2 regions of the Streptomyces sp. NPDC001530 genome follow, and region 1 is predicted to be linked to the other one. Evidence: riboswitches for the same ligand, from Rfam matches in the RefSeq annotation. Region 1 holds a riboswitch; the other holds the start of a gene.
The links. A riboswitch is a leader RNA that binds a small molecule or an ion and turns the genes downstream of it on or off. The one in region 1 is predicted to bind cyclic di-AMP.
Positions count from the first base shown of each region.

Region 2: another riboswitch for cyclic di-AMP. It lies ahead of ACFY0T_RS10855 (transglycosylase SLT domain-containing protein); the one in region 1 lies ahead of ACFY0T_RS12265 (NlpC/P60 family protein).

Region 1 is NZ_JBIAVS010000005.1:350,407-354,897, forward strand. It holds gene ACFY0T_RS12260 (tellurite resistance/C4-dicarboxylate transporter family protein) at 1-580, opposite strand, end outside; gene ACFY0T_RS12265 (NlpC/P60 family protein) at 843-2,042, opposite strand; cyclic di-AMP (ydaO/yuaA leader) riboswitch at 2,050-2,222, opposite strand; gene pcrA (DNA helicase PcrA) at 2,714-4,491, shown strand, end outside.
Region 2 is NZ_JBIAVS010000005.1:77,130-81,620, forward strand. It holds gene ACFY0T_RS10845 (Cof-type HAD-IIB family hydrolase) at 1-294, shown strand, start outside; gene ACFY0T_RS10850 (GNAT family N-acetyltransferase) at 342-779, shown strand; gene ACFY0T_RS10855 (transglycosylase SLT domain-containing protein) at 928-1,659, opposite strand; cyclic di-AMP (ydaO/yuaA leader) riboswitch at 1,663-1,819, opposite strand; gene ACFY0T_RS10860 (hypothetical protein) at 2,091-2,390, opposite strand; gene ACFY0T_RS10865 (CocE/NonD family hydrolase) at 2,466-4,463, opposite strand; gene ACFY0T_RS10870 (hypothetical protein) at 4,483-4,491, opposite strand, start outside.

The DNA.
Region 1 (4,491 bases):
TCCACTGGTCCCCGGCACCCCGGGCCACCTCCCGGACGTCGAAGTGCGCGAACGCCACCCCGTAGAGCACGATCCCCAGCCAGAACAGCACCAGCGCGCCATGCGCGAGCCACTCCGGGCCCACCGCCGCGGCGAGCGTGGCGCCCAGCACCGCGAGCCCTTGCGTGGCCACGCACACCAGGAACACCCCTCCCGGCATACGACGCTTCCAGTGCCGCACGACGACGAAGAGCAGCACCGGCCACAGCATCGCCGACAGCGCGAGCAGGGCCTCGGCCGGCTCCTGCCACCCCAGGGCCGACAGCCGCGTCCCGAGCACCGTGGTCGCCGCGACCGCGGTGAGCCCCGGGGGCGAGCACGCCTCCTCCACCCACCGCGTCCGCTCCCGCATCAGCCGTACGACGAAGTCCGCTGCGAGCGCGAGCCAGGCGACCGACCCCAGGGCCAGCGCGATACGGGACAGGGTCTCGTAGCCGGTCAGATGCAGCCCGACCGAGACGATGCCGGTGGCCATGACGGCGGCACCGGCGGCGGGCGGCCGATGCGCCCACCAGGCGCGGAGCTGGGAGATCGCTGGCATGCGCCTGATGCTAGGGATCTCCGGACAAGTTGCCCGCGGGGCACGCGCGCGGGACGCGTGAAAACGCGGTGGCACGCGCGCGTGGGGCACGAAATCGCGGTGGCACGCGCGCGTCGAGCACGAAGAGGGAATGCACGCGTGCGTCGAGCCCGCAGCCAGAATGCACGCGCGCGTGGGGCACGAAAACGCGGGACACGCGCGCGTGGAGCGCGACATGCCCCACGCGCGCGTGCCCCGCACAAAGCGTTGCTCGCGGAATGGCCTACGCCGGTCGCACCACGCTGTGGATGATCGACTCGCCCGCGTAGTAGATCGACTCCTCGCGGACGTACGCCCCCGGCTTCGGCGCGTGGATCATCATGCCGTTGCCGATGTAGAGGCCGACGTGGCTGATGTCGTCGTAGAAGAAGATCAGGTCACCGGGCTGGGCGTTGGCGAGGGAGACCGTCGTGCCCGCGTTCACCTGGTCCCAGGTGGTGCGCGGGAGGGTGACGCCGGCGGCCTTCCAGGCGGCCTGGGTCAGGCCCGAGCAGTCGTACGAGTCCGGGCCGGTCGCGCCCCAGACGTACGGCTTGCCGATCTGCGCACGGGCGAACGCGATGGACTTCGCCGCCTTCGTTGCGTACGAGGAGTCGGTGGTGGTCGAGCCCGACGAACCGGTCGTGGTGCCCGACGAGCCGCTCGTGGTGTCCGACGAGCCGCTCGTGGTGCTCGACGACGACTCCTGCTCCGCCGCCTTCTTCGCGGCCTCGGCGGCGGCCTGCTGCTCCGCCAGCTCCGCCGCCTTGCGCGCGGCTTCCTCCTGCTTCTTCTTCTCGATCGCCGCGAGCCGCGCCTTCTCCTCGGCGGTCAGCTTCGAGAGCAGTTCGCGGGCCTCGGAGAGCTTGTGCTGGACGTCGGCCTTGGACGTCTTCAGCGCGTTCTGCGACGTGGTGAGCGTCTGCAGGCTCTTGGCGGCCTCCGCGCGCTTCTTCGTGGTGGCGGCCTGCTCGGTGATGTAGTCGTCGACGGCCGCCTTCTGGCGGGTGGTCAGACGGCTCATCAGCTGCGTCTGGTCGAAGTAGTCCTGCGGGTCGTCGGCGAGCAGCAGGGTCGCGGTGTTGGGGGCGGCGGCCCCGGTGCGGTACTGCGCCGCCGCGAACGATCCGAGTTCCTCGCGCGCGGTGTTGAGCTTCTCGGTGCGCTGGGCGACGTCGTCGAGGAGCGTGTCGACGCTCTTGCGCTGCTTGGAGGTCTTCTCCTTGGCGGCGTTGTACTTCTCGGTGGCCGTCTCGGCCTGGTGGTAAAGGTCGTTGACCTTCTTCTCGACTTCTTCGAGGCTCGGCTTGGGTTCGGCCGAGGGCGCGGCGTTCGCCGTCTGGGAGAGCAGGGCCACGGAGGTGAGCGCCGCCGTCGCGAGCGCGGGGGTCCGTATGCCTGCTATCCGCGTACCCGTAGGACGCCATTTGCGATGCGACGCCAAGAGAGGCGACTCCTTCCGTCATCCGCCTACCGAGTTAGCTGTCGGGTTCGGGCGGGTGGTTCCGGAAGGATTGCCCTACGGTCCTTGCCCCACAAGGCAGTTGGACCGATTCACCCCAAGGTCGGTGGGTCCCCGGCTCCGGCTGCTGCGAGGGCGTACCGGACTCGGCGGAGGCCGCACGGCCCGGCGACGTTCGCCGGTGGGTGTCGAGCGGCCTGTGCGCACGCTAGCCAACTCGTGTGGCCCCTGTGAAGGTTGATGTGCGATATGCCCGATACATTTTCGTGACCTTATTCATGGACCTCCCTATGCACGGTCAATGCGGAGGGGTCTGTGACGAGTTGTCCGGAGTGGTGACGTCCGCCCGGTTCTGGGTGGGCAACGACCTGGTGGCCCTCTCGCCCAAGGGCAAGGCCGGCCGTTCACGACGTACGACGGGAAGGCCTACGCAGGCCCATGTAGGTCCATGCAGGTCCATGCCTCGGCCTGGCTGATCGCCGACCGTGACGGAACGGTCCTGGAGGGTGAGGAGGTGCCGGGGCGGCCGGCTCTGGAAGATCATCGGCATCCGAGGACCCGAGGACCCGAGGACCCATATTGGTCCCCATAAAGGTGCGGAGTTTCCGGGGTGGCGGCGGGCTGTCAGTGGGGCGGCCTAGACTCGGAGAGCGATGAGCAGCCTCTTTGATGACAGCTTCCTGGCGGACCTCAAGCCCTCCGGGGCCCACGAGGAAGAGCCCCCGCCGCCGCCCGAGGACGATCACGTGCCGGAGCCCGTTCCGGACGATCTGTTCGGCGGGAAGTTCGACGTGCCGCCGGACCGGGACGCGTACTACCGCGACGGCGCGCACCGCCCTGCCGTGGACCCGGCGGCGCTGCTGGACGGGCTGAACGAGAACCAGCGCGCGGCCGTGGTGCACTCCGGCGCCCCCCTGCTCATCGTGGCCGGCGCCGGCTCCGGCAAGACCCGTGTGCTCACGCACCGCATCGCGTATCTGCTGGCCGAGCGGAATGTCCACCCCGGCCAGATCCTCGCGATCACCTTCACGAACAAGGCCGCGGGCGAGATGAAGGAGCGCGTCGAGCACCTCGTCGGCCCGCGCGCGGGCGCGATGTGGGTGATGACCTTCCACAGCGCGTGCGTCCGCATCCTGCGCCGCGAGTCCAAGAAGCTCGGCTTCACGTCGTCCTTCTCGATCTACGACGCCGCCGACAGCAAGCGCCTGATGGCCCTGGTCTGCCGCGACCTGGACCTCGACCCCAAGCGCTTCCCGCCCAAGTCGTTCAGCGCCAAGATCTCGAACCTGAAGAACGAGCTGATCGACGAGGAGGACTTCGCGAACCAGGCCTCCGACGGCTTCGAGAAGACCCTCGCCCAGGCGTATGCCCTGTACCAGTCGAGGCTGCGCGAGGCCAACGCGCTCGACTTCGACGACCTGATCATGACGACGGTCAACCTGCTGCGCGCCTTCCCGGACGTCGCCGAGCACTACCGCCGCCGCTTCCGGCACGTCATGGTCGACGAGTACCAGGACACCAACCACGCGCAGTACGCGCTGGTCAGGGAGCTGGTGGGGCCTGCCGACAGCGACCCCGGCGAGCTGTGCGTGGTGGGTGACGCCGACCAGTCGATCTACGCCTTCCGCGGCGCGACCATCCGCAACATCCTCCAGTTCGAGGAGGACTACACGGACGCGACGACGATCCTGCTCGAGCAGAACTACCGCTCCACCCAGACGATCCTCTCCGCCGCCAACGCGGTCATCGAGCGCAACGAATCCCGCCGCCCCAAGAACCTGTGGACCAACGCGGGCGCGGGTTCGAACATCACGGGATATGTCGCCGACACCGAGCACGACGAGGCGCAGTTCGTCGCCGACGAGATAGACCGTCTCACCGACGCGGGCGAGGCCAAGGCCGGCGACGTCGCCGTCTTCTACCGGACGAACGCGCAGTCCCGTGTCTTCGAAGAGGTCTTCATCCGCGTCGGCCTGCCCTACAAGGTCGTCGGCGGCGTCCGCTTCTACGAGCGCAAGGAGGTCCGGGACGTCCTCGCGTACCTGCGGGTGCTGTCCAACCCCGAGGACTCGGTCCCGCTGCGCCGCATCCTCAACGTCCCCAAGCGCGGCATCGGCGAGCGCGCCGAGGCGATGATCGACGCGCTCTCGCAGCGCGAGAAGATCAGCTTCCCGCAGGCGCTGCGCCGCGTCGACGAGGCGTACGGGATGGCGGCCCGCTCGACCAACGCGGTCAAGCGGTTCAACACGCTGATGGAGGACCTGAGGACGATCGTGGAATCGGGCGCGGGCCCGGCCACCGTCCTGGAGGCGGTCCTCGAACGCACCGGCTATCTCGCCGAGTTGCAGGCCTCTACCGACCCGCAGGACGAGACCCGGATCGAGAACCTTCAGGAACTCGCCGCCGTGGCCCTGGAGTTCGAGCAGGAGAC
Region 2 (4,491 bases), 270 kb from region 1:
GGTTCGCTGGCGACGGTCACCATGTCGGGGCCGGGCACCGTCGAACTCCAGCCATGCGGCGTGACCAAGGCGACGGGCCTCGCCCTTGCCGCCGCTCACCTCGGGCTCACCCCCGCCAGCACCCTCGCCTTCGGCGACATGCCCAATGACATCCCCATGTTCGACTGGGCCGCCCACGGCGTCGCCATGGCCAACGCCCACCCGGAACTGAAGGCGGTCGCCGACGAGGTGACCCTGTCGAACGAGGAGGACGGAGTCGCGGTGGTGCTGGAGCGGCTCTTTCGGGCCCGTTAGGCCCGGCGGCGCCGGAACCTCTCGGGGTGGCCGATACGCTCCGCGGCATGGACGTTCAGGTGGAGATCATCCGGGAAGCGAGTCAGGAACTCGTCGATGCCTTCGGCCGGTTGCTGCCGCAGTTGTCCTCGACCGCCGAACCCCTCGACCGCGCGGCGGTCGACCGGATGGTGTCCTGCGATGCGAACACGGTGCTGGTCGCCCGGGCGGCAGGCGAGATCGTCGGCACCTTGACCCTGGTGCTGCTTCCTGTGCCGTCCGGGCTGCGCGGTCGTATCGAAGACGTGGTCGTGGACACCGCGGCGCGTGGCCGGGGGGTCGCGGCGCTGTTGACGCGGGAGGCTCTGCGCTTGGCCCGGGAAGCGGGCGCCCGGACCGTCGATCTCACCTCTCGGCCGGATCGCCAGGCGGCGAACCGGCTGTACGAACGCCTTGGGTTCCAGGCCCGGCAGTCGACCGTCTACCGGTACCTGGTGGAGGGGTAGTCGGACGGCTGGGCATCCGACCGGCCCAAAGGACAGCCGACCAAGCCGATAGACAGCCGACTAGCCCGAAGGCCCGATAGACAGCCGGCCGACCTGATGGCCAGCCGACCGGCTGGATGGACAGCCGGCCGGCCGGACCGACGGCCGGTCAGTACGCCCCGTTCACATTGTCGATCGAGCCGTACTTCGCCGCCGCGTAGTTGCAGGCTGCGGTGATGTTGGCGACCGGGTCGTACGGGTCCATCGCGGTGCCGGGGACGTGGTAGGCCTTGAAGGTCGGGTCGATGACCTGGAGGAGACCCTTGGACGGGATGCCGGCGGCGGCGTTGGAGTCCCAGTTGTTGATGGCCCTGGGGTTGCCCGAGGACTCGCGCATGACGTTGCGGTAGATGCCGTTGTAGGTGCCCGGAATGCCCGCCTTGGCCATGATGTCCAGGGAGTGCTTGATCCAGCCGTCGAGGTTGTTGGTGTACGTCTTGGCGGAGGCGGGGGTGACCGTGCTCGCCTTGGACGCCGTGCTCGACTTGATGGTCTTCGTGCCCACCGTCAGCGTCAGGCCCGGGCTGAGCACGGCCGGGTTCGCGCCGATCACCGCGCGGTTGGCCTCGTACAGCTTCTTCCAGCCGCCGCTCGTCGGGTTCTTCTGCGCGATCTTGGAAAGGGTGTCGCCCGCGACCACCTTGTAGGTGAGGAGCTGGACGTCGAGAGTCGTGGCCGCGGCGGCCTTCGTGACCTGCGCCACCTGTGTCGGCTGGGCGGCGTGTGCGCTGGTCGCGCTCACGAGGGGAAGTGCGAGCGCGACTCCGCTCGTGCCCGCCGCGATCAGACCGCGGGTGAGGGCGTTGGGCTTGGGACGGCGGTGCGTGCCTCGTCCGGGCATGGCGACATTCCTCTCCGGCGCCTGCGAGGTGAGCTGTCGGGTTCGGGCTGGAGGTGCCCGGCCGCGCTGTGGGCGCGGCTTCACCCCGAGCCGCTCCGGTGTCCGGAACGGCGGCTTACCTGGGTCCCCCGCTCCTGCCGTGCGTGGGTGGGTGGGGTTTCCGGGCGGCGGCAGGATTCGGCGATCCGCCCGGATCGGGGCGAACGTATGCGAGAGCACATGTCGGGAACAAGCCCCGAATTCATGGCTCAGTCCGCTTTAACCTTGGAAAAGGAGAGGATGAATTGCCCGATTGTACCGGAATGTGATCCTCAACTTGCCTTCCGCGAAGGGGGAATCGAAGAAGTGGGGTGGAATGTCGGGATCACTCGGGCGTGACCCAACTCACTCGCCCGAGGCCCATCAAAGCGGCAATGCGGTCAACTCGGGCATTACGGTTCGAGTGTCCAGGCGGGGGAGTGCCTGGGGGGAGCCGGGCGCACCTCCCACACGGAGAGGTCCGTGTCGCGGTCGTCGTCGGGGAGGCGGCCCGCGTTGGGCTTGAAGTAGAGGCCGTAGCCCCAGTATTCGGGGAGTTCGTGGCACATCAGGTCGGGATACGGCTCGAACTTCCGCCCCCTGTATGCCCTGTTGATCCTCGCCACGGCCTCCGCGCGTGAGATCCCGAAGCGCGTGACCATCTCGTGGGCCATCTCGCGGAAGTAAGCGAGCATGCCCTCGTCGAGGTCCATCAGGAATTCCCCGGTCCGTGGCTCCCTGTCACTCCGCGCCATGGCCTCAGAATCCCCTACGACGCCTCCGCGTCTCTAGCCCGCCGTTCGGGGGATTCTCTTCTCCCATGTCCGGTGGAAGACCACCTCGCCGCCGTCCTTGCAGATCACCTCGTTGGAGGTGATGAAGTGCGAGGCGTCGCAGGTGATTTCGGAGGTCGTCGAGACGCGCGCGTCCCAGGCCAGGTCCGGGCGGTGCAGACGGACCGACCAGGTGGAACGGGCGCGGGCCGACAGCGGGTCCGAGTCGCTGATGGTGTACGTCTCCAGCGCGTCCTCGGTGAATTCGAGGCCGTCCGGGTAGAGGCGGGTGCCGCCGTAGCGGGGGGCGACCTCCAGGCGCCAGGTACCGGCGGCCACGTCGCGGACGACCAGGCGTTCCGGACGGGGTTCGTCCAGCGTCGCCGGGACGACCACGCCCAGGGGCTCGGACTCCTCCGGCTCCTCGAAGGCGACAGCGGGCGCCGACTCCCTTGCTCGTACGGGGAGTTCGAGGACGCTGCTCGTCGGGTCCAGGGTGAAGCCGGCCTCCGAGCCCGGCTGGGGCCAGATCCAGGGCCAGTACGCAGAGGAGAGGGAGAGACGGATGCGGTGGCCAGGCGGGAACGCGTAACCGATGCCGTTCAGGTCGAAAGCCACGTCCTCCGTAGTACCCGGTTTCCAGGGAACCGCCTGGTCACGACCGTGGCGCGCTGACAGGTTCAGCGCACCTCGGGTGATGAGCGTCGAGGCGCCGTCGGGCGCCACGTCGCAGAGGCGGGTGATCACCTGGCCCCGGGGGACCGAGGACGTCAGCCGCAGACGGACCCGCGGACGGCCCAACACCCAGGTCTCCTCCGGCACTTCGAACTCGAAGCAGGCCGATCGCGCGTCCTCCTCCCGCTGGTCCGGAGGCAGGTCCGGGTCGTTTCCGTAGGGGAGGAAGCGGCCCGCGTCCACCCCTGTGTGCTGGGGCGAGCGGACCAGCACCGGCGCGCCCTGGAGCGCGTACGAGACGGGGGTGACTGTGGGGGAGGGCCAGGCGTCATCCGCCACCCAGCGGCCCGGCAGTACGTCGTACACCGTCGCCGGAGGGTGTGCGTCCATCACGTACGAGCGCAGGAGCGGTTCCGACATGACCCCCGTGTCCGTGTCCCGGAGCCAGTGGTCCCACCAGCGCAGGGTCTCCTGGAGGAAGCCGATCGCCGGGCCGGGCGGCAGGCCCCGATCCGGGTACTGGTGAGACCAGGGGCCGATCAGGCCGCGTACGCGCTCGGGCGGCAGGTTCTCGACCAGCCGCAGCACCGTGTCGCGGTACGGGTCGTGCCAGCCGCCGACCGCCAGGACCGCTGCCCGGATGGTGCCGTAGTCCTCGCAGACGCTGCCGTGGCGCCAGTACGCGTCCCGGGTCTGGTGGGACAGCCAGGTGTGGACGAACGGGTCCACCGCCTGCAGGCGCCTCACCCACATGTCCCGCCACATCACCTGGCCCACGTGCACCGGATCCGGCGGGCGGGAGACGAAGGCGAGCATGGTGGCCGCCCAGGCGTGCATGTCGACGGCGAGGACGGAACCTCCCATGTAGTGCGTGTCGTTGTCGTAGCGATCGTCCGTCGAGCAGACCGTGACGATCGCCTTGAGCGGCTCGGGCGCGAGGGCCGCGATCTGGAGGGAGGTGAAGCCGCCCCAGGAGATGCCGAACATGCCGACCCTGCCGGTGCACCAGGGCTGGGCGGCGAGCCAGTCGATGACCTCCACCCCGTCGGCCGGCTCGACCTCCGAGTACGTGTCCGTCGGCATGCCCTCCGAGTTCCCGTGGCCGCGGACGTCCACGCGGACGGAGGCGTAGCCGTGGCCCGCGTACCAGGGGTGACGTTGCCAGTCGCGGGACGCCGTCCAGTCGGTCAGGCGGTACGGGAGGTATTCGAGCAGCGCCGGTACGGGTTCGTCGGTCAGCGGGCGCCAGACGCGGGCGTACAGACGGGTGCCGTCCAGGAGCGGGATCCAGAAGTCCTCGTGAGTGGTGTCGTACGGGAAGGACGTACGGATGTGCATGAGCGTCACCCCAGTGGCGTCAGCGGAC